DNA from 3 places in the Streptomyces sp. NPDC051183 genome. Region 1 is predicted to be linked to each of the others. Evidence: riboswitches for the same ligand, from Rfam matches in the RefSeq annotation. Region 1 holds a riboswitch; each other region holds the start of a gene.
The links. Region 1 has a riboswitch for thiamine pyrophosphate ahead of thiO (glycine oxidase ThiO). Riboswitches for the same ligand answer to the same signal wherever they lie in the genome.

Region 1 (11,106 bases):
AGGGGACGGCAGCCGGACGGCGGCCGTCCCCTCACCTTTCCGTCTTCCGCCTGCCGGATCATCCGTTCTCCGTCATGATGAGCCGGTGAGTGTGCTCCCCCTGGTCTTCACCAGCGGCTGGGCCAGCGGGATCAACGCCTACGCCGTGGTCCTGCTGCTCGGCATCTTCGGCGCGACCGGTCTGACCGACGAGGTCCCGGCCTCGCTGCAACGCACCGACGTGCTGATCGTCGCGGGCGTGCTGTTCCTCTGCGACTCGGTGGCCGACAAGATCCCCTACGTGGACTCGGTCTGGGACGGCGTCCACACCGTGATCCGCCCGGTGTCCGGAGCCGTCGTCGGCGCGCTGCTGGCCGGGCAGAGCGGGTCGCTCTCCGACATCGCCGCCGGCGCCGTCGGTGGCTCCACCGCCCTGGCCAGCCATTTCGTCAAGGCCGGCACCCGGATGGCGATCAACACCTCGCCCGAGCCCTTCAGCAACATCGCGATGAGCACCGCCGAGGACCTCGGCGTGGGCGGCATCGTCACCTTCGCGATGTTCAACCCCCAGGCCGCCGCGATCATCGCGGCCGTACTGCTGGCCGTCGGCCTGGCCCTGCTGTTCTACCTCTGGACCCGGATCCGCCGCTTCCTGCGCCGCCGGGCCCAGCGCCGCGAGGAGAAGCGCCTCGCTGCCGAGGTGCGCGGGGCCACCGGGGCACCACCCCGCTGAGCCCGCCGGCCTCCCTCGATAGGCTCAGCCGCATGGCACGAATTGCGGTGATCGGCGCCGGGATGGGCGCGATGGCGTCGGCGGCCCGGCTGGCCGTGGCAGGGCACCGGGTGACGGTGTACGAGCGCGGGACGACGTACGGGGGCGCCGTCGGCCGCTTCGAGCGCGACGGCTTCGCCTTCGACACCGGCCCCGGGCTGCTGCACCTGCCCGCCGTCTACCGCGACCTGTTCGTCAAGACCGGAAAGCGGCCGCTGGAGGACTGCGCCCGGCTGGTCCAGGTGGACCCCGCCGTCCGGCACGTGCTCGCCGACGGCCGCGAGGTCACCCTCCCCAACGCCTCGCGCGGCGGCGCCGCCGCCGTCCTCGACCAGGCTTTCGGGCCCGGCGCCGGGGAGCGCTGGAGCGCGGTGCTGGGCCGCGCCCGGGACGCCTGGGACGCCACCCGCCGCCCGCTGCTGGAGGAGCCGCTGCGCCGCGACTGGCAGGTGCTGGGCCGCGACCCGTACCCCGCGCTGCGGGGCAGCGGCCTGCTGCGCAGGCGCCCGCCGACGCTGGCCGAGGTGGCCGCCCGCGAGCTGGGCGGCGACGGCCTCGCGGAACTGCTGACGGCCCGCGTCGGCTCGTACGGGGTCGATCCGGCGACCGCGCCGGCGGCTGCGGCCGTGCTCCCGTACATGGAGCAGACCTTCGGCAGCTGGTACGTGCGCGGCGGGCTGCGTGCGCTGGCCACCGCCGTGTACGAGCGGTGCCTGGAGCGGAAGGTGGCCTTCGTCTTCGGCGTGGACGCGGAGGTACGGGAGGTCCTCGTACGCGGCGGCCGCGCGGCCGGGCTGCTGCTCGCCGACGGCACCGAGGCCGAGGCGGACTTCGTGGTCTGCGGCGTGGACCCCCGGCGGCTCGGCGTGGAGCCGGCGCCCGGCGGCGTCCCGGCCCGCGGGGCGGACACGCCGAGCCGGGTCACGCTGTTCCTCGCCCTGCGCGGCGCCCGCCCCGCGGATGCGGTGCACCGGACCCTGGTCCACTCCCCCGGCGGGCCGGTCACCGTGCTGCGCCCCGACGACCCGGCCACCAGGCCCGACGCCGACCACGAGGCCGTCACCGTGAGCGCCGTCTGCGGCCCGGCGGGCGCTACCGGGGCTCCCGGGGCCGAGGAACTGCTGGAACTCGCCGAGCGGGCCGTACCGGGGCTGCGGGAGCGGCTGCTGTGGCACGAGGTGCGCACCCCCGCCGACATCGAGGCCGCGACGGGCGCGCTGGGCGGCTCGGTGCCCCCGCCGGCCCTCGCGGGGGCCGGCGGCCGGGGCCTGTACCCGGCCAACTCCGCGGCCCTGCCCGGCCTGTACCTCGCGGGCGGCTGGGCGCACCCCGGCGGCGGGCTGGCGCACGCCGGGATGACGGGGGCCCTGGTGTCCGGGCTGATCGTGGAGGGCGCGGAGTTCCGCGGCTCTCAGTAGCGGTACTGCTCGTACCCGCCGGTGTACGGGTAGCCCTGCTGCGGCTGCTGTCCCTGCTCCTGCTCGGGGTAGGGCCGGCCGTACTCGTCGGTGTTGCGCTGCTGCGGGACCCAGACCCCGCCGGGCGGGGTGTCCATGGAGTACTGCTGCTGCTGCGCGGCCGCGTACGGGTCGGGGGTGTACTCGGCGTAGGGGGCGTAGTCGTAGGACTGCTGCGGGGCGACGCCGCCGCCGGTGCCGATGTACGGGTCCGAGTAGGCGGCGTAGACCTGCTGTTCGCCGCCCGCCTGGTAGCCGGCGCTGTAGTCGTACCCGCCGGAGCCGTCCTGGGCCTGGGCCTGGGCCTGGGCCTGGGGGTCGTAGTACGCGGCGTACTGGTGGGAGTCCTGCTCGGCGGCGTTGTACTGCGGGGCGAAGCTCTGGATCCCGTACGACCCGGTGTCCTCGGGCAGCGGCTGCGGGCTGTAGAACTCCCCGGCCCCGGCGGACGGGCCGTCCGCGGCCTGCCGTTCGGCCGCGGGGGCCCCGACGGCCGCGGAGTCGCCCTGCGGGCCGTACTCCTGCTCCGGCCCGGCCTCGGGCTCGTACTCCAGCGCGGTGACCCGGAGCGCGGGCTCCTGGCGCTTGCCGCCCGCGGCCCGGCGCCGGCGGGTCGGCGGCGGCTGCACGACGGGCACGCCGCCGCGGCGCACGGCCCAGCCGGCCACGAAGCCCTTGCGGAAGGAGAGCGTCACCAGGGTCTGGCCCACGGCGAAGGCGGCCGCTCCCGCGGCGATGACGAGTACGGACGGCAGCACCACGCCCGCGACCACGCCGAGGAAGCCGGCGAAGGCGAGCAGGCGCCAGCGCAGCCGGGCCTTGTACTGCATCAGGACCTCGGCAAGCAGCCACAGCGCGACGAAACCGAACGCGATGTAGAGGACCGTCATTCCCATGCATGGCCCCTCTCGGTGCGGACGACCGCCCGGGAGACGGGGGCCGGCCGATCAGGCCCGCTGGTGCAGACCCAGATTCTCGTAGATCTCGAGAGTCGCCGTGGAATTGTTCAGCGTGATGAAGTGCAGCCCCGGGACACCCTCGGACAGCAGCCGCGCGCAGAACTCCGTGGCGAACTCGATGCCAATGGAGCGTACAGCGGCCGGATCGTCCTTGACGGCGAGCATGCGCTCTTTCACAGCAGCGGGGAAGACTGCGTTGCTGAGTTGCGGAAGCCGGTCGAGCTGCTTGACGGCCACAACAGGCATGACCTCGGGGATGATCGGGGTCTCGCAGCCCGCCTTCTCGACGCTGTCGCGCAGCCGCAGATAATTCTCCGGATCGAAGAACATCTGGGTGATCGCGTAGTCGGCTCCCGCACGGCACTTGTCCACGAAGTGCCGGATGTCCGTGTCCCAGTCGTCGGAGCGCGGGTGCATCTCGGGGAAGGCCGCGACGCCGACGCAGAAGTCGCCGGACTCCTTGACCAGCCGGACCAGATCGGCTGCGTAGTGGACGCCATCGGGGTGCGCCACCCACTCGCCCATGGGGTCGCCCGGCGGATCTCCGCGCACGACGAGCATGTTCCGGATGCCCGCGTCGGCGAACTGTCCGATCACGTTGCGCAGCTCGGCGACCGAGTGGTCCACGGCGGTGAGGTGCGCGACCGGGGTCAGGGTGGTGTCGGAGGCGATCTCCTGGGTGGCCTTGACCGTGCCGCCGCGGGTGGAGCCGCCGGCTCCGTAGGTCACGGAGACGAAGCTGGGGGATACCGCCTCGACCCGGCGCAGGGCGTTCCAGAGGTTGCGTTCACCCTTCTCCGTCTTGGGGGCCCAGAACTCGAAGGAGTACGAGCGCCCGGACGCGAGGAGGTCGCGGACCGTGTGTGCACGATCCGACCAGGTGGAAGCGGTACCAAGGGCCATACGGGCAGGTTAGACGCGGCCCGGCGGACACCGAAGCCCAGTCCATCCCTTGGACACGTTTTTGGACACGCCCCGGACGTTCAGCCGCTGACGCGCGCCCGGACCCGCTTGGCCAGGTCGGCCGCGGCCGCGCCCGGGTCGGAGGCCTCGGTGATGGCGCGGACGACGACGACGCGGGTGGCGCCGGCGTCGAGGACCTCGTCCAGATTCGTACCGTCGATCCCGCCGATGGCGAACCAGGGCCGGTCCTGCGCGAGCGCGGCGGTGTACCGGACGAGGTCGAGGCCGGGGGCGTACCGGCCGGGCTTGGTGGGGGTCGGCCAGCAGGGGCCGGTGCAGAAGTAGTCCACGCCCGGCTCGGCGACGGCGGCGTCGACCTCGGACTCCGCGTGGCAGGACCGGCCGATCAGCACGTCCCCGCCGAGGATGGCGCGGGCGGCGGGGACGGGGATGTCGCCCTGGCCGAGGTGCAGGACGTCGGAGTCGATGGCGTGCGCGACGTCGGCGCGGTCGTTGACCGCGAGCAGCTTGCCGTGCCGGCGGGCGGCGTCGGCGAAGACCTGGAGGTGCTCCAGCTCCTCGCCGGCCTCCATGCCCTTGTCCCGGAGCTGGATGATGTCCACGCCTCCGGCGAGCACCGCGTCCAGGAACCGGGGGAGGTCGCCCTGCCGCTTGCGGGCGTCCGTGCACAGGTAGAGCCGGGCGTCGGACAGCTGGGCATTGGCGGACATGGGTACCCCCGGGTGGTAAGCGGTACGCGGTGTACGGGCCGGACGGCGCGTACGCCCCCGCCCGTACACCACGGATGGATCGTGTCTCAGCTCAAGCGCTCAGAGGGCGAGCGCCTGAGCGCGGCGCTTCACCTCCGTGCCGCGATTCTCGCTCAGCGCCTGGGCGGGGGTGCCGGGCAGGGTCGGGTCGGCGGTGAACATCCACTCCAGGATCTCCGCGTCGGAGAAGCCGTCGTCGCGGAGCACCGTCAGCAGGCCGACCAGGCCCTTGACGACCTTGTCGCCGTCGATGAACGGGGCGGGTACCTGGAGGGAGCGGTTCTCGCCGCGGCGCACGGCGAGCAGCTGACCTTCCTTGACCAGCTGGCGGACCCGGGTCACTTCGATGTCGAGCATCTCCGCGATGTCGGGGAGGTACAGCCAGGCGGGGACAAGGGCGTCGATCTTTGCGTCAATCTCGGTCACGGGCACAAGCCTGCCATCTCGGACTCGCCCCCGGTACCCGAGCCGCCCCGTCCGGGTCTCCCCGGCCCCCTCCCGGGGGTCGGGGGGCTGCCGGGGACTACGCCGTGGCCGCCTTGAGGGGCGTGGCGGGGTCGGCGACCTTGGCCGGGTCGACCGCGGCCCCGGACTCGATGAGCTTGCGTCCCTGCGCCAGGTCGCGCGGGCGGCCCACCGACAGCACCGCCACGAGCGCCCCGTCCCGTACCCAGCACACCGACCAGGACGGCTCCGCCGGGTCGCCGCGCCACAGCATGGCGTCGGCCCCGCCGTGGTGGCCGGCGTACTGCACGAACCTCCCGAACTGCTCCGACCAGAAGTACGGCACCGGGTCGTACACCCGTACGGGCTCCCCCGCCAGGATGTTCGCCGCGACGGCCCGGGGGCCCTGCAGCGCGTTGTCCCAGTGGTGCACGAGCAGCCGGGCCCCGTACCGGCCCGACGGGAACGACGCGCAGTCGCCGACCGCGTACACCCCCGGCAGGGAGGTGCGCAGGTGGGCGTCGGCCGTCACCGAGCCGTCCGCGCCCCGCTCGATCCCCGACCCCGCCAGCCACGCCGTCGCCGGGCGGGCCCCGATGCCCACGACCACCGCGCCGGCCGGCAGCTCGCGGCCGTCCGCGAGGAGCACCCGGCCGGCCTCGACCGCGGCCACCTTTGCGCCGGTGAGCAGCTCGGCCCCGGCCTCCCCGTACCAGCGCGCCATCGGGGCCGCGACCTCGGCGGGCAGCGCCCCCGCGAGGACCCGGTCCGCCGCCTCGACCACCGTGACGGCGCAGCCCGCCTCGCGTGCGGCCGTGGTGAACTCGGCGCCGATCCAGCCGGCCCCGACGACCACGACCGCCGGGGCCGAGGCCAGTACCGGCTTCAGCCGGGCCGCGTCGTCCAGGGTGCGCAGCAGGTGCACCCCGGGGACGCCCTCCGCGCCCGGGAGGGTCACCGGTTCGGCGCCCGTCGCCAGCACGAGCACCCCGTACGGGACGGGACCCGCCTCGGTGTCGAGCAGCCGCTCGGCGGCCCGCAGCCCGGTGACCGTCGTCCCCAGCCGCAGCTCGATGCCGAGCGCCTCGAAGTCGATGTCGAACGCCGAGTCCTCGGCCTTGCCGAGCAGCACCGCCTTGGAGAGCGGGGGGCGGTCGTAGGGCTGGTGGGGTTCGGCACCCAGCAGCGTGACGGGGCCGGTGTAGCCCTGCTCCCGGAGGGCAACCGCCGTCTGCACCCCGGCCATTCCGGCGCCCACTATGACGACGCCGCTGTCAGTCTCTTCCGTCTGCTCGCTCACGCCGCCCAGGTTAGGGGGTGGGGGGCGAGACGGGGAGGCAGCCTTACCCGGCTTCGGCGGCGGGGTTAGTCTGGCCACCGTACCTATCGCGGGAGTCCGGGCGCACCGGGCTGAGAGGGAGGCTGGCCGGCCTCCGACCGTACGAACCTGATCCGGGTCATGCCGGCGAAGGGAGGGGCTGGACGCCCATGCACGCATACCGAAGAAGCGGAAAACCGGGATACGACGTCCTCGTCATCGGGGGCGGGATCATCGGCCTGGTCACCGCCTGGCGCGCGGCCCGTACGGGGCTGCGCACCGCGCTCGCCGATCCGGCGCCCGGCGGCGGCGCCGCCCAGGTCGCGGCGGGCATGCTCGCCGCCGTCACCGAGCTGCACTACGGCGAGGAGACCCTGCTCGGGCTGAACCTCGCCTCCGCCGCGCGCTACCCGGAGTTCGCCGCCGAACTCGCCGACGCGAGCGGCGGGCTGGACATCGGCTACCGGGCCTGCGGCACCCTCGCCGTGGCCCTCGACGCCGACGACCGCCTCCACCTGCGCGAGCTGCACGCCCTGCAGCGCCGCTGCGGCCTGGAGTCGGAGTGGCTGACCGGGCGCGAGTGCCGCCGCCTGGAGCCGATGCTGGCCCCGGGTGTCCGCGGCGGCCTGCGCGTGGACGGCGACCACCAGGTGGACCCCCGCCGGCTGGCGGCGGCGCTGCTGGCCGCCTGCGAGCGGGCCGGGGTGGACATCCACCGGGCGGGCGCCGAGCGGCTGCTCGTCACCGCCGACCGGGCCGGCGGTGCGCGGCTCGACGGCGGTACGGAGCTGCTCGCCGACCAGGTGGTGCTGGCCGCGGGCTCGCTCAGCGGCCGGCTGGCCGGCGTACCGGCGCAGGCGGTGCCCCCCGTACGGCCGGTGAAGGGGCAGGTGCTGCGCCTGTCCGTGCCTCCCGCGTACGCGCCGTTCCTGTCCCGGACGGTACGGGCCGTGGTGCGCGGCAGCCACATCTACCTGGTCCCGCGCGAGAACGGCGAACTGGTCGTCGGCGCCACCAGCGAGGAGCTCGGCTGGGACACCACCGTCACCGCCGGCGGGGTCTACGAACTCCTGCGCGACGCCCACGAGCTGGTGCCCGGCATCACCGAGCTCCCGCTCACCGAGACGCGGGCGGGACTGCGGCCGGGCTCACCGGACAACGCGCCGCTGCTCGGCCCGACCGAACTGCCGGGCCTCCACCTCGCCACCGGGCACTACCGCAACGGGGTGCTGCTGACCCCGCTGACCGGGGACGTCATGACGGAGCTGCTGACCACCGGCGAACTGCCGGAGATCGCACGCCCCTTCACCCCGCGCCGCTTCGCCCTCACCCGTCAGGAGTCGTACGCATGACCCTCTCCGTCTCCGTCTCGGTCAACGGCGAGCCGCGCGAGGTCGCCGCCGGCACCACCCTCGACACGGTGGTCGCCGCGCTGACCACCGCCCCGTCCGGGGTCGCGGCCGCGCTCAACGAGACCGTGGTCCCGCGCGGCCAGTGGCCCGCCACCGCGGTGGGCGACGGCGACCGGGTCGAGATCCTCACCGCGGTCCAGGGGGGTTGAGGGGCATGAGCGACGACACCTTCCTGCTGGGCGGCCGCTCCTTCTCCTCCCGCCTGATCATGGGTACGGGCGGGGCCCCGAGCCTGGACGTCCTGGAACGGGCCCTGGTCGCCTCCGGCACCGAACTCACCACGGTGGCGATGCGCCGGCTGGATCCGACGGTCCAGGGCTCGGTCCTGTCCGTGCTCTCGAAGCTGGACATCGCGGTCCTGCCGAACACCGCGGGCTGCTTCACGGCGGGCGAGGCCGTGCTGACGGCGCGGCTGGCGCGGGAGGCCCTGGGTACGGACTGGGTCAAACTGGAGGTCGTCGCGGACGAGCGGACCCTCCTGCCGGACGGGGTCGAGCTGCTGGACGCGGCGGAGGTCCTGGTGGACGAGGGCTTCACGGTGCTGCCGTACACGAACGACGATCCGGTGCTGGCGCGGAAGCTGGAGGACGTGGGCTGCGCGGCGATCATGCCGCTGGGCTCTCCGATCGGGTCGGGGATGGGGATCCGCAATCCCCACAACTTCGAGCTGATCGTGGAGCGGGCCGGGGTCCCGGTGATCCTGGACGCGGGCGCCGGTACGGCCTCGGACGCCGCCCTGGCCATGGAGCTGGGGTGTGCGGGGGTCATGCTGGCCTCGGCCGTCACCCGGGCCCAGTCCCCCGCGCTGATGGCGGCGGCCATGCGGGACGCCGTCTCGGCGGGCCGGCTGGCCTTCCGCGCGGGCCGCATCCCCCAGCGCCGCTTCGCGGACCCCTCCTCCCCGACGGAGGGCCGCGCCGCCCTGGACCCGGAACGCCCGGCGTTCTGACCTCGCGGCGCCCCTGGCGGGGCGGGTGGTTCCAGCCCGTCCGGCGTTCGAGGTCCGGGCCCGGGCGGAGCCCCGCCCGGGGCCCCGCACCGGGCCTCGCGGGCGGCGCGTCGAGCCGGAGAAGTCACAGGTGCGCTGCAAGGGTGGACCACCCGGTCCGGGGGGACATGCCGCGCTCGTAGAATCGGCCGGGTGGATACGACCCTGGAAGACCCCCTCGTCGGGCGCGTGCTCGACGGCCGCTACCGCGTCGACGCCCGCATCGCGGCCGGCGGCATGGCCACGGTCTACCGGGCCGTCGACACCCGCCTCGACCGCGTCCTCGCGCTGAAGGTCATGCACCCGGCGCTCGCCGCCGACGCCGCCTTCGTCGACCGCTTCATCCGCGAGGCCAAGTCCGTCGCCCGCCTCGCCCACCCCAACGTGGTGGCCGTCTTCGACCAGGGCACCGACGGCCCGTACACGTACCTCGCCATGGAGTACGTCTCCGGCTGCACCCTGCGCGACGTGCTCCGCGAGCGCGGCGCCCTCCAGCCGCGGGCCGCCCTCGACATCCTCGAACCCGTCCTCGCCGCGCTCGGCGCCGCGCACCGGGCCGGGTTCGTGCACCGGGACATGAAGCCCGAGAACGTCCTGATCGGCGACGACGGCCGGGTCAAGGTCGCCGACTTCGGGCTGGTCCGGTCCGTCGACTCCGTCACCAACACCACCGGTTCCGTCCTCGGCACCGTCTCCTACCTCGCGCCCGAGCAGATCGAGAACGGCGTCACCGACACCCGCGTGGACGTCTACGCCTGCGGTGTCGTCCTGTACGAGATGCTCACCGGCGCCAAGCCGCACACCGGCGACTCCCCCGCCCAGGTGCTCTTCCAGCACCTCAACGAGGACGTCCCGCCCCCGTCGGCCGCCGTCCCCGGGCTGCCCGCCTGCCTCGACCAGCTCGCCCTGACCGCGACCGCCCGCAACCCCGAGCTGCGCCCCTACGACGCCGCCGCCCTCCTCGGCCTGGCCATCGAGGCCCGCGCGCAGCTCAGCGACGCCGAGCTGGACGCCGTACCGCCGCAGGCGACGGCCGAGGTGCGGACCGCCGCCGAGGACCGCACCAGCGTGATCCCGCGCCCGGTGGCGGACCGGCAGCAGTCCGTGAACCACACCTCCCGGCTGGCGGTGCCGCCGGTCCTGCCCCCCGCCCCGGCCCCGGCGCCGGGCAGGCGGCGCGGACCGCGCCGCGGCACGCTGCTGGTCATCGCGGGCGTCCTGCTGGCCCTGGGTCTCGGTACGGGCGTCTGGTACATCAGCGTCGGCCAGTTCACCCAGGTCCCCAACCTGCTGGGCAAGACCGAGGCGCAGGCCAAGGCCCAGCTGGCCGCCTCGGGCCTCGGCGTGAAGCGGGTCGACCGGAAGTTCAGCGACGCCTTCGACCGCGGGACGGTGATGAACACCGATCCCCCGGGCGGCAAGCGCATCCGCGGCAACGGGGCGGTGGTCCTGACCATCTCCCGCGGCCCCCAGGTCATCCCGGTGCCCGACCTCAAGGGCAAGCCGCTGGAGGCGGCCAAGGCCGAGCTGACGTCCGCCGGTCTGGCGCCCGGGATCGTCACGCAGGCCTTCAGCCAGGAGGTGGCCCAGGGCTCGGTGATCAGCTCCGACCCGGCGGGCGGCCAGAAGCGGGCCCCCGACACGGCGGTCGCGCTGGTGGTGAGCAAGGGCCGGCCGGTGCCGGTCCCGAACGTGTCCGGCAAGGGCGTGGACCAGGCCCGGGCGGCCCTGGAGAGCCTCGGGCTGAAGGTGGAGACGGCTCCCGACCAGGTCAACTCCCCCTCGCCGGCGGGCACGGTCGCGGGTCAGTCGGTCGGCGCCGGCACCCAGGCCGCCGCCGGTGACACGGTGACGCTCACCGTGTCCAAGGGCCCCCGCCAGCTGCCGGTGCCGGACGTGACCGGCCAGGACGTGGACACGGCCCGCAAGGCGCTGGAGGCGGCCGGCTTCAAGGTGAAGGTGGACCGGCCCTTCCTGTCCTTCAGCAACACCGTGGACTCCCAGTCGGTACCGGGCGGCCAGAACGCCCCCGAGGGCGGCACGATCACCATCAGGACCAAGGGGCTGTAAGCGCACGCCATGAGCAATTCAATGGGCCGCAATC
Region 2 (11,106 bases), on a different contig from region 1:
TCCAGACGGCCATCACCATGGGCCAGGTCGCGGAGCCGTACATCCCGCTGCGCGCCGTGCGCCACCTGGAGAAGGGCCGCGTCGTGATCTTCGGCGCGGGCATGGGCATGCCCTACTTCTCCACCGACACCACGGCCGCCCAGCGCGCCCTGGAAATCGACGCCGAGGCCCTGCTCATGGGCAAGAACGGGGTCGACGGGGTCTACGACTCCGACCCGAAGAAGAACCCGGAAGCGGTGAAGTTCGACGCCCTGGAGTACGGCGAGGTGCTTTCCCGCGACCTCAAGGTCGCCGACGCCACCGCCATCACCCTGTGCCGCGACAACAAGCTGCCGATCCTGGTCTTCGAGCTGCTCGCCGAGGGCAATATCGCCCGCGCCGTCAAGGGTGAGAAGATCGGCACGCTCGTGAGCGACCAGGGCACCCGGGCCTGAGCCCGTCGCTGCCGGGCCGCGGCCTGCAGGGCCGAGCCCGTACCGCCCGCCTGAACCATCCGTATCTGACATGCAGGAGCACGTGGTGACCGAAGAGATCCTCCTCGAGGCCGAGGAGAAGATGGAAAAGGCCGTCGTCGTCGCCAAGGAAGACTTCGCCGCGATTCGCACCGGCCGTGCGCACCCGGCGATGTTCAACAAGATCGTGGCGGAGTACTACGGCGCCATCACGCCCATCAACCAGCTCGCCTCGTTCTCGGTGCCCGAGCCGCGCATGGCCGTCGTGACCCCGTTCGACAAGAGCGCCCTGCGCAACATCGAGCAGGCCATCCGCGACTCCGACCTGGGCGTCAACCCCAGCAACGACGGCAGCATCATCCGGGTGACCTTCCCCGAGCTGACGCAGGAGCGCCGCAAGGAGTACGTCAAGGTCGCGCGCACCAAGGCCGAGGACTCCAAGGTCTCGATCCGCGCCGTCCGCCGCAAGGCCAAGGACGCCCTCGACAAGCTCGTCAAGGACAAGGAAGCCGGCGAGGACGAGGTGCGCCGCGCCGAGAAGGAGCTCGACGACACCACCGCGAAGTACGTCGCGCAGGTGGACGAGCTCCTCAAGCACAAGGAAGCCGAGCTCCTCGAGGTCTGATGAACGACTCTCCCTGGGCCACGGAGCCGGTTCCGGCGGGTCCCGCATACGATGCGCTGGTGGGCCCGCAGACTCGGCCCATGCCCATCGTGCCCGATGCCGCCGGCCGTGACTTCGACGACCGGGAAGCACGCGATCGGGGGGCCGCCGCTGACGGCGGCCCCCCGTTCCGCGCCGAGACGCCGCCGCAGGAGCCCATGCCCAGCCCCCCGCCCCCGCCTTCGCAGGCACCGCAGGACGCCTCGCCCCCGCCGCAGAAGAAGCGCGCCGGGCGGGACCTGCGTGCCGCCATAGGGGTCGGTGTCGGCCTGGGCGCAGTGATCTTCGCTTCGCTGTTCATCGTCAAGGCGGTCTTCGTCGGCGTCATCGTCGTCGCGGTCGTCGTGGGCCTGTGGGAGCTGACCTCCCGGCTCCAGGAGAAGAAGGGCGTCAAGGCGCCGCTGGTACCGCTCGCGGTCGGCGGCGCGGCGATGGTCATCGCCGGCTACGTCCGGGGGGCCGAGGGCGCCTGGGTTGCCATGGCCCTGACCGCGCTGGCGGTCCTGGTCTGGCGGATGACCGAACCGCCCGAGGACTACCTCAAGGACGTCACGGCGGGTGTCTTCGCGGCGTTCTACGTGCCCTTCCTGGCCACGTTCGTCGCGATGCTGCTCACCGCCGACGACGGGCCGCAGCGCGTCGTCACCTTCCTGGTCCTGACCGTGGTCAGCGACACCGGGGCGTACGCGGTGGGCTGGCGCTTCGGCAAGACGAAGCTCGCTCCGCGCATCAGCCCCGGCAAGACCCGCGAGGGCCTGTTCGGTGCGGTGGCCTTCGCCATGGTCGCCGGCGCGCTGTGCATGGAGTTCCTGATCGACGGCGGCTCCTGGTGGCAGGGCCTGCTGCTGGGCCTCGCGGTCGCGGTCAGCGCCACGCTGGGAGACCTCGGCGAGTCGATGATCAAGCGGGACCTGGGCATCAAGGACATGGGCACGCTGCTGCCGGGCCACGGCGGGATCATGGACCGGCTCGACTCGCTGCTGCCGACCGCACCGGTGGTGTGGCTGCTGCTGGCGGCGTTCGTCGGCACCGGCTGACCTGCGGAAAGGCGTCCGTACAGGTCGGGCGGTTACTCTTGAGAGGCGCGCTGCTTCTGCGGCGCGCCTTTCGTCTTACAAGGAGTACCTGCCATGGCCCGCCCTGTTCCGGGAGAGCTCACCTTCGTCGCACCGCGCGGAGCCAAGAAGCCGCCCCGGCACCTCGCCGACCTCACTCCCGAGGAGCGCCGCGAGGCGGTCGCCGCGATCGGTGAGAAGCCGTTCCGGGCCAAGCAGCTTTCGCAGCACTACTTCGCCCGGTACGCGCACGACCCGGCCGAGTGGACCGACATCCCGGCGGGCTCCCGCGAGAAGCTCCAGCAGGAGCTGCTGCCGGACCTGATGTCGGTCATCCGGCACATCTCGTGCGACGACGACACCACCCGCAAGACCCTGTGGAAGCTGCACGACGGCACGCTCGTCGAGTCCGTGCTGATGCGCTACCCCGACCGGGTGACCATGTGCATCTCCTCGCAGGCCGGCTGCGGCATGAACTGCCCGTTCTGCGCCACCGGCCAGGCGGGCCTCGACCGCAACCTCTCCACCGCCGAGATCGTGCACCAGATCGTCGACGGCATGCGCGCCCTGCGCGACGGCGAGGTCCCGGGCGGACCGGCCCGGCTGTCGAACATCGTCTTCATGGGCATGGGCGAGCCGCTCGCCAACTACAACCGCGTCGTCGGTGCCATCCGGCGCCTCACCGACCCGGAGCCCGACGGCCTGGGCCTGTCCCAGCGAGGCATCACCGTCTCCACCGTCGGCCTGGTCCCGGCCATGCTGCGCTTCGCCGACGAGGGCTTCAAGTGCCGCCTCGCCGTCTCGCTGCACGCGCCGGACGACGAGCTGCGCGACACGCTGGTCCCCGTGAACACCCGCTGGAACGTCCGCGAGGTGCTCGGCGCGGCCTGGGAGTACGCGGAGAAGTCCGGCCGCCGGATCTCCATCGAGTACGCCCTGATCCGCGACATCAACGACCAGGCCTGGCGGGGCGACCTGCTCGGCAAGCTGCTCAAGGGCAAGCGCGTACACGTCAACCTGATCCCGCTGAACCCGACCCCGGGCTCGAAGTGGACCGCTTCGCGGCCCGAGGACGAGAAGGCGTTCGTCGAGGCCATCGCCCGCCACGGCGTGCCGGTGACCGTACGCGACACCCGCGGCCAGGAGATCGACGGCGCGTGCGGACAGCTCGCCGCCTCCGAGCGCTAGGTTTCGGTCAACAGCGCTCGTATTCGGCCACGGGGTACCCTGTGGCCGAACCAATTTCATATTCCGACAGGGGAGCGCCACAGCGCTGAGAGTGCGGTATCCGTCATCCGCAGACCCTCTGAACCTCGCCCCGGTCATTCGGGGTAGGAAGTTCGGTCACCACTCAAGCTGTTGCGCCCTGCCCGGCGTCCGCTCCGAGAGAGCGCCGGGCGGGGCCGCGTCTTCTCCTGGTCATCCCAGGAGGAATCACCAGTGAGCACCACCAAGAAGATCGCGGGTGCCGCGCTCGCGGCCGCGCTGGGCGTCACCACGCTCAGCGCCTGCGGCGGCGGCGACGCCAAGGACAAGTCCGCGGGCGCGAGCGACGCCCCCAAGTCCAAGACGGTCACCCTCGTCTCCCACGACTCCTTCAACGTGACCGACACGGTCCTCAAGGAGTTCGAGCAGCAGAGCGGCTACACCGTCAAGGTGCTGAAGTCCGGGGACGCGGGCGCGGCGCTGAACCAGGAGATCCTCACCAAGGGCTCCCCGCGCGGCGACGTCTTCTTCGGTGTCGACAACACGCTCCTCTCGCGCGCCCTCGACAACGGCATCTTCACGCCGTACGAGGCCAAGGGCCTGGGCGAGGTCAAGGCGGAGTACGTGCTCGACAAGGAGCACCGGGTCACCCCGATCGACTCCGGCGACATCTGCGTCAACTACGACAAGGCCTACTTCGCCGAGAAGAAGATCGCCCCGCCGCAGACGCTGGACGACCTGATCAAGCCGGAGTACAAGAACCTGCTGGTCACCGAGAACGCCGCCACCTCCTCGCCCGGCCTCGGCTTCCTCCTCGCCTCCGTCGGCAAGTACGGCGACGACGGCTGGAAGGACTACTGGAGCAAGCTCAAGGCCAACGGCGTCGAGGTCGTCGACGGCTGGGAGCAGGCCTACAACGAGCGCTTCTCCGGTTCCGCGGGCGGCAAGAAGGCCAAGGGAGACCGGCCGCTGGTCGTCTCGTACGCCTCCAGCCCGCCGGTCGAGGTGCTCTACGGCGAGCCGCAGCCGGCCGAGGCCCCCACGGGCGTCGCCACCGGCACCTGCTTCCGCCAGGTCGAGTTCGCGGGTCTGCTCAAGGGAGCCAAGAACGAGGAGGGCGGCAAGGCGCTCCTCGACTTCCTGATCGGCAAGAAGTTCCAGGAGGACATGCCGCTGCAGATGTTCGTGAACCCGGTGGTCAAGGACGCGAAGCTGCCGGAGCTGTTCACGAAGCACGGAGTGGTGATCGAGAAGCCGGAGACGGTCGCGCCGGACAGCATCGCCAAGAACCGTGAGCAGTGGGTCAAGGCATGGTCCTCGCTCGTCGTGAAGTAGTACGGGAGAGCCCGAAGGAGAGCGTCCGGGCCACGGCCGTCAGGCTGGGCCTGATGGCCGTCCCGCTCGCCTTCTTCGGGCTGTTCTTCGCGTATCCCGTCGCCGCGATCGTCGGGCGCGGGCTCAGGACCGACACCGGCTGGCAGTTCGGCCGGATCGGAGAGGTGCTGGCCCGGCCCGACATCGCCGACGTGCTCTGGTTCACCACCTGGCAGGCGCTCGCGTCCACCGCGCTCACGCTCCTGATCGCGCTCCCCGGCGCGTACGTCTTCGCGCGCTTCGAGTTCCCCGGCAAGCAGTTGCTGCGGGCGCTGGTGACCGTGCCGTTCGTGCTGCCGACCGTGGTGGTCGGCACCGCCTTCCTGGCGCTCGTCGGGCGGAACGGTCTGCTGGACGAGCTGTGGGGGATCCGGCTGGACACCACCGTCTGGGCGATCCTGCTCGCGCACGTCTTCTTCAACTACGCCGTGGTCGTACGCACCGTCGGCGGGCTCTGGGCGCAGCTCGACCCGCGTCAGGAGGAGGCCGCCCGGGTGCTGGGGGCCGGGCGGTTCGCGGCCTGGCGGCGGGTGACGCTGCCCGCGCTGGCCCCGGCGGTGGCGGCCGCCTCTCTGATGGTCTTCCTGTTCACCTTCACCTCCTTCGGGGTCGTGCAGATCCTCGGCGGGCCCTCGTACTCCACCCTGGAGGTGGAGGTCTACCGGCAGACCGCGCAGCTCCTGGACCTGCCGACGGCGGCGGTCCTGACGATGGTTCAGTTCGCGGCGGTCGGCGCCATCCTCGGGGTGCACGCCTGGACCGTGCGCAAGCGGGAGACCGCGCTGCGCCTCGTGGACCCGGGTCGCACGACGCACCGGCCGCGCGGGCTCGCGCAGCGCGGGCTGCTGGGCGCGGTGCTGCTGACGGTGGCGCTGCTGATCGTGCTGCCGCTGGGCGTGCTGGTGGAACGGTCCTTCGACGCGCCCGGCGGGTACGGGTTCGGTTTCTACCGGGCGCTCCAGGAGGTGGGTGCGGGCGGCGGAACGTTCCTGGTGCCGCCGCTGGAGGCGATCTGGAACTCCCTGCAGTACGCGCTCGCCGCCACCGCCATCGCCCTGGTGATCGGGGGGCTCGCGGCCGCGGCGCTGACCCGGCGCGGGGGCCGGTTCGTGCGCGGGTTCGATGCGCTGCTGATGCTGCCGCTGGGGGTGTCGGCGGTGACGGTGGGCTTCGGCTTCCTGATCACCCTGGACGAGCCGCCGCTGGACCTGCGGACCTCGTGGATCCTGGTGCCGCTGGCCCAGGCGCTGGTGGGGGTGCCGTTCGTCGTACGGACCATGCTCCCGGTGCTGCGGGCCGTGGACGGGCGGCTGCGGGAGGCCGCCGCCGTGCTCGGCGCGTCCCCGCTGCGGGCGTGGCGGGAGGTGGACCTGCCGCTGGTGCGGCGGGCGCTGCTGATCGCCGCCGGGTTCGCCTTCGCGGTGTCGCTGGGCGAGTTCGGGGCGACCGTCTTCATCGCCCGGCCGGACCACCCGACGCTGCCCGTGGCCGTGGCGCGGCTGCTGGGGCGGGCGGGGGAGATGAACTACGGGCAGGCGATGGCCCTGAGCACGATTCTGATGCTGGTGTGCGCGGTGTCCCTGCTGGTGCTGGAGCGACTGCGACCCGACAAGACCTCGGGAGAGTTCTGATGACGCTGCTCCGGCTGGAAGGGGTGTCGGTCCGCTTCGGCGAGCGCGCCGTCGTGGACTCCGTCGACCTGGAGGTCGCCGAGCACGAGATCGTGTGCGTGCTGGGCCCGAGCGGCAGCGGGAAGTCGACGCTGCTGCGGGTCGTCGCCGGGCTCCAGCAGGTGTCCGGGGGCCGCGTCCTGCTCGGAGGGGCCGACCAGGCCGGCGTACCGGTGCACCGGCGCGGAGTCGGCCTGATGTTCCAGGACCACCAGTTGTTCCCGCACCGGGACGTGGGCGGGAACGTCGCCTTCGGCCTGCGGATGCGGGGTTCCTCGAAGGGGGCGTACGAGGCCCAGGTCGCGGAGCTGCTGGAGCTGGTCGGGCTCCCCGGAGCCCGGGGCAGGGCCGTGGCCTCGCTGTCCGGGGGAGAGCAGCAGCGGGTGGCGCTGGCGCGGGCGCTGGCCCCGTCGCCGCGGCTGCTGATGCTGGACGAGCCGCTGGGACAGCTGGACCGCGGGCTGCGGGAGCGGCTGGTCGTGGAGCTCCAGGGGCTGTTCTCCCGGCTGGGGACCACCGTGCTGGCCGTCACGCACGACCAGGGGGAGGCCTTCGCACTGGCCGACCGGGTGATCGTGATGCGGGACGGGCGGATCGCGCAGGCCGGGACCCCGCTGGAGGTGTGGCAGCGGCCGGCCTCCGAGTTCGTGGCCCGGTTCCTGGGCTTCGAGAACGTGGTCCCGGCCGTGGTGTCCGGCGGCGCCGCGGCCACCGCGTGGGGCAAGGTCCCCGTGCCGCCCGGGTCCCCGGAGGGGGAGCAGCGGCTGCTGATCCGGCCCGCCGGGGTCGTCCTGGGGCCGGAGGGCCTCGCGTGCGTGGTGGAGTCCCGTACCTTCCGCGGCACGCACGTCGCGCTGCTGCTGCGCCCGGAGGCGGGTCCCGTGCTGGAGGCCGAGTGCGGCCTGGCGGGGGCGCCGTCGGTGGGCGACCGCGTCGCGGTGACCTTCACCCCGTCCGAGGTGGTCGTGCTCCCGGCCGCGAACTAGTCGAGGATGCGGTCGCAGGCGATCGGCAGGTGGCGCGGGCCGCGCAGGACCGCGTTCTGCCGGTAGGGGGGCGGGTCCTCCAGGAGCCGGGGGTTGTCCAGCCGGCGGGCGAGCTCGCTCAGCGCCAGCTGGGCCTCCAGCCGCGCCAGCGGCGCCCCGAAGCAGCTGTGGATGCCGCTGCCGAGTCCGAGGTGCTGGATGTCCTTGCGGTCCGGGTCGAAGCGGTCCGGGTCCTCGAACCGCTTCGGGTCGCGGTTGCCGGAGGCCAGGATCAGCCACAGGGACGCGCCCTTGGGGATGGAGACCCCGGCGACCTCGATGTCGGCCAGCGTGCTGCGCTGGGGCAGGAGCTGGACCGGAGGCTCGTAGCGGAGCAGCTCCTCGACCATGGGGACGGCCAGGCCCGTGTCCTCGCGCAGCCGCTGGAGCACGTCCGGGTGGCGCAGCAGGGTCAGCATCCCGTTGGTGATGAGGTTGACCGTGGTCTCGTGGCCCGCGATCAGCAGGAGCGCGGAGGTGCTGAGCACCTCCATCGTCGTCATCGCGCCGTCCGGTCCGTCCGCCGTCGCCAGATGGGACAGCATGTCGTCACCGGGGCTCTTGCGGCGCTCCTCGATCAGCCCGGCCAGGTACATGCCGAGCTCCATCCGCACATCGGTGGAACCCTTGTGGCGCTGCGAGGGGTCGGCGTCCGGGTCGGGGTCCAGGCTCGCGGCGAGGGCGTCCGCCCACACGTGGAAACGCGGCTCGTCCTCGGGCGGCACGCCCAGCAGCCGGCAGATCACCGAGACGGGGAACGGGTAGGAGAACTGGTCGACCAGGTCGATCCGGTCCAGACCGTCCGCGGAGGCGATGCCGTCGATCAGCCCGGAGACGATGCCCCCGAGCTCGCCGCGCATGTCGTGGACCCGGTGCGGGGTGTGCGGCGGGCCGAACGGGCGGTTCGTCATCCGGCGCAGCCGGTCGTGCTCCGGGGGGTCGAGGTTCAGGAAGGCGGGCGGCAGCGCCGTGTCCTCCTCCTCGGCCTGGGCCAGCGGGTCGGCCGCCGTCGGCGTCAGATTGCGGCGGTCGGAGCTGATCCGCGGGTCGTGGAGGAGGCTCTGGATCTCGTAGTAGGTGCTGACGACGTACGGTCCGTCGCCCTCGTGGGACACCGGCGTCTTGCGGAGCTCCTCGTACAGCGGATACGGATCGGCACGGTTCGCGTAGTCGATGATCTCCCGCAGGATGGCTTGTGTCATGACAGGTCCTCGATCAGTGGTGCGCGGGGGTGAACGTCATCCGCCGGTCGGCCGGCGAGTAGCCGCTGAGGGTGATCGTCGGGCCGTGCGTGGGCACTGACGGGTCGGGGAAGTCCGCCGGCATCGGCTTGTGGCCCTCCGGCCTGCGGTCCACGGTGGCGAACGGCGGCGGGAACGGCGCGGTGGTCTCGATCAGGTGCTGGTAGAACGGCAGCCAGCGCGAATGGTCGAAGGTGACCGCGCCGATGACCCGCCCCTGGTACCCGTACACGCCGGTGAACCTGCGCTCGTCGCGCGAGCCCTGTGCGATGAGGATCTCCGTCCCCATCGAGGGCACCCCGACGGACTTGATGTTCACGCCGAACTGGGACGACCAGAAGGCCGGGACCCACACGTGGGGGCGGCGGTCCATGCCCTCGCTGAGCATGTTGTGCGCCGCCGTCTCGGCCTGGGCGACGGCATTGCCCCAGTGCTCCAGGGACAGGAACTGGTACCCGAAGAGCGCGTGCGGGGAACGTGCCACGTCACCCGCCACGTAGATGTCGTCGGTGACGATGCCCCAGATGTCGAAGGCCCGGCAGCCCGCGTCGCAGGCGATGCCGCGCGGACCCGCACCCAGACCGGACCCGGAGAGCCACTCGGTGTTGCGCTGCGCGCCGAGCGAGACGACCACCACGTCGGCCTCGACGGTGGCGCCGTCGGACAGGTGCGCGGCGCGGAACCGCCCGGAGGGATCGCCCTCCAGCCCGGTCACCATGACACCGGTGCGCAAGTCCACTCCGGCCTCGCGGTGCATTCCGGCCGCGACCTCCCCGATGACCCCGCCGAGCGCGCCGACCAGGGGCGCGTCGCCCCGTTCGGCGACGGTGACGGGCAGATCGCGCTCACGGCAGGCGGACGCGATCTCCGATCCGGTGAATCCGGCCCCGATGACGAGCACCCGGCGCGGGCCGGCGGCGAGACTGCGTGCCAGAGCGGCGCCGTCGTCCCGGGTGCGCAGGACGAAGACGCCGTCCAGCGCGCCCTCCTCCTCGTTCGGCCACGGCCGGGCCCGCACTCCGGTGGCGATCAGCAGCCGGTCGTACTCCACCGCGTCACCGTCGGCGAGGAGCACCCGTCGGCCCGCCATGTCCAGGCCGGTGGCGGGGACGCCGAGGCGCCACTTGGCGTCGATGTCCCGGCGGCGCGGGAGCGCGGTACGGTCCGCGGTCGCCTTTCCCAGCAGGACCTGCTTGGACAGCGGGGGCCGGTCGTACGGCTCGTAGGGTTCGTCGCCGATCATCGTCAGCGAACCGGCGAAGCCCTCCTCGCGCATGGTCTCCGCCGCCCGCAGTCCGGCCAGCGAGGCGCCGACGACGACGATGCGGCCCTCACGCTTGAGGCGCTCCAGGGCGCCGTCACCGCTCACCGCGCACCTCCGCGGTGAGTGCGGGTTCGTCCGCCGCGTCGTATTCGACGAGGATCGCCCCGACCGGGCAGGCGGCGACGGCACGTGCGACGTGCTCACGCTGTTCCTCGTCGGTCTCCGGGTTGTAGAGCAGCCCTTCGTCCCCGTGCATGGCGAAGACGCCGGGAGCGAGGAACGCGCACTGTGCGTATCCCTGGCAGCGATTGAGGTCCACGACAAGCCTCATGAGGGATCAGCCTTTCGGTGGCCGGAATGCTCCCCGTGCCCCGAGTCCCCGTGCCCCGAGCCCCCCGCCCCGTCCCGTCCCCTCCCCATCACCAGCATGCGCGCGGGTGCGGCGCGGCGCACGGCGGGCCGCTACCGCAGGGTCGCCCGCAGGATGTGCAGGCCCACGACCAGCGCCCAGGCCGGCAGGATCAGCTCGGACCAGGGGACCCCGGAACCCACGACGACCAGGACCAGCCCGGTCAGATAGCCCAGCAGGGCGAGCGGGCGCGGGAAGATCCCCAGGCGGCGCCCGATGGAGGAGGTCGCGAAGACGAACACGGCGGCCATCCGCATCGCGTACGTCGTCAGGACCGTGTACGCGTAGTGGCGCCCGAAGCCGGCGTCCGCGCCGTCCTGGAGCACGGTGCCCGCCGCGGCGGCCGCGACGAACAGGGTGGCGACGAACACGAAGCCGCTGCCGAGGAAGACGGTGGAGACGAACCGGTCCTCGGCCTCGCCCGCGTGCGCGCGCAGCGCGCCCATGAACCAGAGGAAGGAGATCCCGGCGAAGGGCACGATCTCCAGGGCGAGGCGCACCGCCCAGCGATTCCCGGGGTCGACCACCGCGTCGGCGCCGTCACCCGACGGGATGGCGATCCGCATCAGGACGATCGCCGCCGCCAGCAGCACCGCGAAGACGATCCCGGCCGTCCCGGCGGCCCGGGGGGTGCGCAGCCGCGCACTCGTGGGCTCCATGCACCCTCGCTCTCTCCCCCGCCCCCGTCCAGCTAGCGGCAGCCGCCGCGCGGACGCCATCGGGGGCGGGCCGAGAGAGTGAGGAAG
Region 3 (6,589 bases), on a different contig from region 1:
CCCCGATTCTGGCGCGCAGAGTCGGGCACGATTCCCCGATGATGCACCTGCGACGCGGCCAGACGGACGGCATGTTCGACCGCTTCGCGGCACACGTCGAGGAACTGTGGAGCCGAGGACGCGACATCAGGAAGACCACTAACGATGGCCAGGCGTGACTACGAAGACGACCCCACCGCCCCTGAGGCCAACAGCCTCGTACCGGCCGCTTCGGCGGTCGTCGTAGACGAGAGCGGAAACGTGCTGTTGCAGAGGCGCACAGACAACGGGATGTGGGCCCTACCCGGCGGCAAAATGGATCTAGGCGAGACCATCGGAGACTGCGCGGTCCGTGAGACGTTCGAGGAGACCGGAATCACCGTCGAGATCACGGGCATCGTCGGGACCTACACGAACCCGGGGCACGTGTTCGCCTACGACGACGGCGAGGTCCGGCAAGAGTTCTCCATCTGCCTGCTGGGCCGACCCACCGGGGGAGCGCTACGCACCTCGGACGAGTCGTTCGAGGTGGCTTGGTTCGCTCCGGATGCCATAGACGCCCTCCCGATGGTGCCAAGCATCCGCAAGCGCATCAACGACTGGAGAGCCGGACAGGGCCCCTTTGTCCGTTGACGCCAACGGATTCTGGACGCGCCAGAGCCCCGGTTCCAGACTGCGGAACCGGGGCCGTGTGCTTCGGGACGGTCTACCGTCAGAAGATCAGTGCGCAGAACGACCAAGGCTGACCGACGACTCCCCCCGGAATGCCGTCGGTCAGCCTCATGTGCGCAGGTCAGTCAGCCAGCGGCAGGTACAGCCGGTTGCCTGTGGCCGCGAACTCCGCCGACTTGCTGAGCATCCCCGCCTGGATCTCCTCATCCGTGGCCGAGTCGTCCCCGCCGAACTGCTCTGTGATGCTTCTGCTGATCTTCATCGAGCAGAACTTCGGCCCGCACATGGAGCAGAAGTGCGCGGTCTTGGCCGGCTCGGCCGGGAGGGTCTCGTCGTGGAACTCCCGGGCCGTGTCCGGGTCGAGGGCCAGGTTGAACTGGTCCTCCCAGCGGAACTCGAACCGCGCGTCCGACAGTGCGTCGTCCCACTCCTGGGCGCCCGGGTGACCCTTGGCCAGGTCAGCGGCGTGCGCAGCGATCTTGTACGTGATGACACCGGTCTTCACGTCGTCGCGGTTGGGCAGGCCCAGGTGCTCCTTGGGCGTGACGTAGCAGAGCATCGCGGTGCCCCACCAGGCGATCATCGCGGCGCCGATGCCCGAGGTGATGTGGTCGTAGGCGGGCGCGACATCCGTGGTCAGCGGGCCGAGCGTGTAGAACGGCGCCTCCTCGCAGATCTCCTGCTGGAGGTCGATGTTCTCCTTGATCTTGTGCATCGGGACGTGGCCCGGGCCCTCGATCATGGTCTGCACGTTGTGGCGCTTGGCGATCGTGTTGAGCTCGCCCAGCGTCTTCAGCTCGGCGAACTGCGCGGCGTCGTTGGCATCCGCGATGGATCCGGGGCGCAGGCCGTCACCCAGCGAGTACGTGACGTCGTACGCCGCGAGGATCTCGCAGAGCTCCTCGAAGTTCGTGTAGAGGAAGTTCTCCTTGTGGTGCGCCAGGCACCACGCGGCCATGATCGAGCCGCCGCGCGAGACGATGCCGGTCTTGCGGCGGGCGGTCAGCGGCACGTACGGGAGCAGCACGCCGGCGTGGACCGTCATGTAGTCGACGCCCTGCTCGGCCTGCTCGATGACCGTGTCCTTGTAGATCTCCCAGGTCAGATCCTCGGCACGGCCGTCGACCTTCTCCAGCGCCTGGTAGAGCGGCACGGTGCCGATCGGCACGGGCGAGTTGCGCAGCACCCACTCGCGGGTGGTGTGGATGTTGCGGCCGGTCGAGAGGTCCATGACCGTGTCGGCGCCCCACTTGGTCGCCCAGGTCATCTTGTCGACCTCCTCCTCGATGGAGGAGGTGACCGCGGAGTTGCCGATGTTGGCGTTGACCTTCACCAGGAAGCGCTTACCGATGATCATCGGCTCGATCTCCGGGTGGTTCACGTTCGCGGGAAGCACCGCACGACCTGCGGCGATCTCCTCGCGGACGACCTCGGGGGAGACGTTCTCGCGGATCGCGACGTACTCCATCTCCGGGGTGATCTCGCCCCGGCGGGCGTACGCGAGCTGCGTGACGGCAACGCCGCCGCGGCCGCGGCGGGGCTGTCGCGGGCGGCCCGGGAAGACCGCGTCGAGGTTCTTGAGGCCACCGCGGGGCGAGGTGTGCTTGATGCCGTCGTCCTCGGGGCGCACGGGGCGGCCCGCGTACTCCTCGGTGTCGCCGCGGCCGATGATCCAGTTCTCGCGCAGGGGCAGCAGGCCCCGGCGGACGTCGGTCTCGATCTGCGGGTCGGTGTACGGCCCGGACGTGTCGTAGAGCGTCACGTCCTTGCCGTTGGTGAGGTGGACCTGGCGGACCGGCACCCGGATGTCCGGGCGGGAGCCCGCCAGGTATCCCTTGTGCCAGCCGGGCTGGCGCTCGGTCTGGCCGTCGGTGTCCTGGCTGACGGCAGGCGTGCGTGCGTCCTGAATGGTCATGAGACCTGATCTCCCTACGCCGGCATTACCCGGTAACAGGTTCGGCGGTCGACGCAGCCTCTTCCCGTACGCATTCACTGCGCGTACGGTGATCAGCGCCCTCTCAGCCCGGTGCTCCGAGCTCCCGCGTTGTGCAAAGGTGCCCCCACGCTAGCGTCATGTGTGGCGTGCTGAACAGTGGGCCCCCTCATCTGTTGCGATGATCTACCGGTGACGTCCTCGCCGCAGCCTCCCGCCGAGCCCACTGACCCCACGGGTCACACAGGTCATGCCGACCATGCGCATGCGGGCCCCGGGCACTCACACGGGCACTCCCACAGCCACGGTCCGGCGGCCCCCGTCTCGAAGCACCTGCGCAAGGTGATCGCGGCCGTGCTGATCCCCTTCGCCACCGCCGTCTTCATCGGCATGGTGGTGCTCTGGCCGGGAGGTGCCCCCGCCCACGAGCGCTCCGGGGTGGGCTTCGACCGCCAGACCCAGCAGGGCAAGGTCGTCTCGCTGGCGCGGGTCGACTGCAAGTCCGTCAACGCCTCCCAGGTCCCGACCACCGGCGACACCTCCACGCCCGAGGGCCGCGAGGCACAGGCCGCGCAGACCGGTGAGTGCAAGAAGGCCACCATCGAGGTCGGCACCGGGCCGGACAAGGGCCGCACCTTCATCGAAATCGTCCAGCCGGGCGCACCACGGCAGTTGAAAGACGGTCAGGAGGTGGTGGTCGCCTACGCACCGGACGCCCCCAGGGACCTCCAGTACTCCGTGATCGACGTGAACCGGAAGTTCCCGATGGCGCTGCTCGCCGGGATCTTCGCCGTCGCGGTGGTCCTGGTCGGCCGGATGCGGGGGCTGTTCGCGCTCATCGCGCTCGTCGTCAGCTTCGGCGTACTGACCCTCTTCATCCTCCCGGCGATCCTGCAGGGTTCGAACCCGCTGGTCGTTGCGGTGGTCGGGGCCAGCGCCATCATGCTGATCGCGCTCTACATGTGCCACGGTCTGACGGCTCGTACGTCGGTCGCCGTCCTGGGCACGCTCGTCTCACTGCTGCTGATCGGCCTGCTGGGCTCGCTGTTCATCGGCTGGGCGTTCCTCAGCGGCAACACCGACGACAACACGGGGCTGATCCACGGGCTCTACCCGAACATCGACATGAGCGGTTTGCTGCTCGCAGGCGTGATCATCGGATCGCTGGGCGTGCTCGACGACGTGACGGTCACCCAGACGTCGGCGGTCTGGGAACTTCACCAGGCCGACCCCGCGATGGGCCCCCGCGGCCTGTACCGGGCGGGCATCCGGATCGGGCGGGACCATATCGCGTCAGTGGTCAACACCCTGGTGCTGGCATACGCGGGAGCCGCGCTGCCGTTGCTGCTGCTCTTCTCGATCGCGAACAGCAGTATGGGTTCCGTGGCCAACAGCGAACTGGTGGCGGAGGAGATCGTACGAACCCTCGTGGGCTCGATCGGCCTGGTGGCCTCGGTGCCCGTGACAACGGCGCTGGCCGCACTGGTGGTTTCTGCCGACCGACCGGGATCCCCGGCCACCGGGGCGGCTCCGGGGCCGGCCCGCGGCGGCCGGGGCCGGCGTCGCAAGCGCTGAAGGATGAGTGGTGGCCCGTTGCGCGGACCGGCGTGCACGGTTGGTCGGACCGTGCGCGCCACCCGTCGTCGGGAGCGGCAAGTCGGTGCACTCAGCGCGTCGGCACGCTGAGCCGGTGGTGCGTCTGATCAGCCGGCGTCGGCCGGTATCGGCCTGTGTCGGCCCGCGTCAGCCCGCGTTCTGCTCGTTCTGCTGCGACTCGGCCAGGATCTTGCCGAGCGCCTCGTCCAGGTTCTCCTCGAAGTCGCCCAGGTTTCGCTCCTGACCGAGCGGAACCAGCCGATCGGTGCGGTCGAGGAACGCGACGAGCGGCGCCGCACTGGCACGGAAGAGTGCCCGGTCGGCCCCGACCTGGAGCCTGATGTGGACGTCCGACAGTTCCTCCGGGTCGGTGGGGGCGATGTGTACGTCGCCGTCACCGCAGGGCTTGTTGATGCCGTCCAGCAGTAGTTCCCGGCCGAACGCCCAGGTCACGGGCGCATCTCCGGGAAGGTGGAAGGTCAGGCGGATTGCGTAGGGGTCACGAGCGTCGTACCGGAGCTCCACCGGGATCCGGAACGAGAGTTCCTCGGAAACGAGGAAGCTCATCATGACCTCTGCCTGTACCGACTCGCGCATTGCCTACCCCGCTGTTGTGGAAGTGGCCAGGAATGATCCCCCAGGGCCCTCTTGACAAGAGTGGTGGAAGCGCCAGCAGATCACAAGGAGTGAGTTTTCAGATACTGATAGAGAACGAGAGGGTGCTCAACAGCGCGCCTACTTCACTCCGTAGCCGATCAACCGCATAGAGCAAGCGGGCTTCCTGGTGCAGTGGGAGAGAAATGGCCATGGTCGCAGCAGTGTCACCCGCTGTAATCGGGATCGCCGCGCACACCGTGCCCAGCGCGTACTCCTGACGCTCGGTCACCGGCTGCATCCGCTGGAAGGACGCGATGCGCTGCTCCAGCGCCCGCTGATCGGCCACGGTGTACGGGGTGATCGCCTCGACGGGGTGGCGGTCGAGGTAGTCCTTGCGCGTCTTCTCGTCGAGCTGGCCGAGCAGGCACTGCCCGATGGCGTGCGCGTGGCCGGTCTCGCGGAAATCGGCCCACTCCTCGCAGGCCGGGTTGGCCGGGGTGTCCGAGACGCCCACGACCTCGATCTCACCCTCGCGGTAGACCGCGAAGTAGACGGGGGCCCCGACCGCGTCGCGGAAGTGCGCGAGGGAGTCGAGGATCATGCTGCGACGTTTCTGCTGGAGTCCACCACCGGCCAGCCGTCCGGCGGCGTCGCCCAGGACGAACACGCCGCTCTCCCGGCGCAGGTAGCCCTCGTGGGTCAGAGTGCGCAGCAGGTGGTACGCAGTGGGAAGCGGGAGCCCTGCCTCGCGCGCCAGTTGCTTGGCCGGAGCTCCCTCGCTATGGGAGCCCACCGCTTCGAGCAGTCTCAACGCCCGCTGCACCGAACCGATCAGCGTCGGCACACCGGCATTGTGAACCGAAGACAAAGCTCACCCCCAGGCGTGGCGGCAGGCCGTGGGGGGCCCGCCCTGCGGGGGCCGCCCCCGCGTATGCCGTGGCTCCTGGGGGTCGTGCTCGGTGAGTTGCTTTACAGAACCGCGGGTCGAGGCGGCATTACCGGCTTTCGGTGCCCAGGTAACGGCACAGATTGCCACTCTATCCGCCGATTCCAGCGATGTGAGCGGTTTAGCGTGTCACGTTCCCTCACCTGGGTTAATCCCGTTACCGACCGGCTTGGGCCGATCTACCACTCGCTGGACGAGGACTTCGAGCCGCTGCCGCTGAACTTCTTCACGAGGAAGACCAGGCCGCCGACCAGGGCGACGAAGAGCAGGACGTTGAAGGCGAATCCGATCAGCGTCGCCAGGATGTGGGTGATCACACCGCCGAAGACGAGAATCACCAGCAGCGGAACGGCGACCCACTTAACCCACCAGGGCATGCCTGCGAATGTCTCTCGGATGCCGTTCATGTTCCTCAACCTCTTCCTCGTCCGTGACTTCCTGCTTCGATGCTAGGAGCCCACGGACGCCCGCGGGGGCCCACAAGCCCCCGCAGTCCCCTGACCCGCCCCCTAGGGGGATCAGGCGCACAACCCTCATTCCGGCCCCCGCCGCTCACGCCTCCGGCGGGGAGAAGACCACCATCACCTTCAGGTTCTCGGTGATGTGGTGGAACTTGTGCGGGACCCCGGCCGGTACGTAGACCACGCTGCCGTTGGCCACCGTCGTGGTCTCCATTCCCACCGTGATCGAGGCCCGGCCGCTCACGACGAAGTACACCTCGTCCTGTCCGTGCGGCTGCTGCGGGTCGCTCTGCCCCGCATCGAGCGCGTACAGCCCGACCGACATGTTCCGCTCACGCAGGAACTGCAGATAGGCGCCGTCGTTCACGGCCCGCTCCGCTTCGAGCTCGTCCAGCCGGAAGGCCT

Region 2: it holds a riboswitch for thiamine pyrophosphate, as region 1 does, so the genes downstream of both, AB0M99_RS06085 (thiamine ABC transporter substrate-binding protein) here and thiO (glycine oxidase ThiO) in region 1, are expected to answer to the same signal.
Region 3: it holds a riboswitch for thiamine pyrophosphate, as region 1 does, so the genes downstream of both, thiC (phosphomethylpyrimidine synthase ThiC) here and thiO (glycine oxidase ThiO) in region 1, are expected to answer to the same signal.

Annotation. Positions count from the first base shown of each region.
Region 1 covers NZ_JBFBBA010000004.1:217,811-228,916, reverse strand. Annotated here, with positions in the region: gene AB0M99_RS05500 (DUF4126 domain-containing protein) at 86-712, shown strand; gene AB0M99_RS05495 (NAD(P)/FAD-dependent oxidoreductase) at 745-2,169, shown strand; gene AB0M99_RS05490 (hypothetical protein) at 2,163-3,104, opposite strand; gene metF (methylenetetrahydrofolate reductase [NAD(P)H]) at 3,156-4,070, opposite strand; gene thiE (thiamine phosphate synthase) at 4,151-4,801, opposite strand; gene AB0M99_RS05475 (Rv2175c family DNA-binding protein) at 4,901-5,266, opposite strand; gene AB0M99_RS05470 (FAD-dependent oxidoreductase) at 5,364-6,584, opposite strand; TPP riboswitch at 6,663-6,775, shown strand; gene thiO (glycine oxidase ThiO) at 6,773-7,954, shown strand; gene thiS (sulfur carrier protein ThiS) at 7,951-8,163, shown strand; gene AB0M99_RS05455 (thiazole synthase) at 8,169-8,963, shown strand; gene pknB (Stk1 family PASTA domain-containing Ser/Thr kinase) at 9,156-11,072, shown strand; gene AB0M99_RS05445 (deoxyribonuclease IV) at 11,082-11,106, shown strand, end outside.
Region 2 covers NZ_JBFBBA010000005.1:89,142-100,247, reverse strand. Annotated here, with positions in the region: gene pyrH (UMP kinase) at 1-434, shown strand, start outside; gene frr (ribosome recycling factor) at 520-1,077, shown strand; gene AB0M99_RS06095 (phosphatidate cytidylyltransferase) at 1,077-2,153, shown strand; gene rlmN (23S rRNA (adenine(2503)-C(2))-methyltransferase RlmN) at 2,247-3,359, shown strand; TPP riboswitch at 3,418-3,527, shown strand; gene AB0M99_RS06085 (thiamine ABC transporter substrate-binding protein) at 3,612-4,712, shown strand; gene AB0M99_RS06080 (iron ABC transporter permease) at 4,766-6,382, shown strand; gene AB0M99_RS06075 (ABC transporter ATP-binding protein) at 6,382-7,407, shown strand; gene AB0M99_RS06070 (cytochrome P450) at 7,404-8,648, opposite strand; gene AB0M99_RS06065 (FAD-dependent oxidoreductase) at 8,662-10,056, opposite strand; gene AB0M99_RS06060 (ferredoxin) at 10,046-10,282, opposite strand; gene AB0M99_RS06055 (hypothetical protein) at 10,414-11,019, opposite strand.
Region 3 covers NZ_JBFBBA010000020.1:425-7,013, forward strand. Annotated here, with positions in the region: gene AB0M99_RS19005 (hypothetical protein) at 1-158, shown strand, start outside; gene AB0M99_RS19010 (NUDIX domain-containing protein) at 145-612, shown strand; gene thiC (phosphomethylpyrimidine synthase ThiC) at 773-2,566, opposite strand; TPP riboswitch at 2,561-2,704, opposite strand; gene AB0M99_RS19020 (YibE/F family protein) at 2,744-4,159, shown strand; gene AB0M99_RS19025 (SsgA family sporulation/cell division regulator) at 4,328-4,777, opposite strand; gene AB0M99_RS19030 (helix-turn-helix domain-containing protein) at 4,875-5,612, opposite strand; gene AB0M99_RS19035 (DUF5326 family protein) at 5,903-6,130, opposite strand; gene AB0M99_RS19040 (cupin domain-containing protein) at 6,276-6,589, opposite strand, start outside.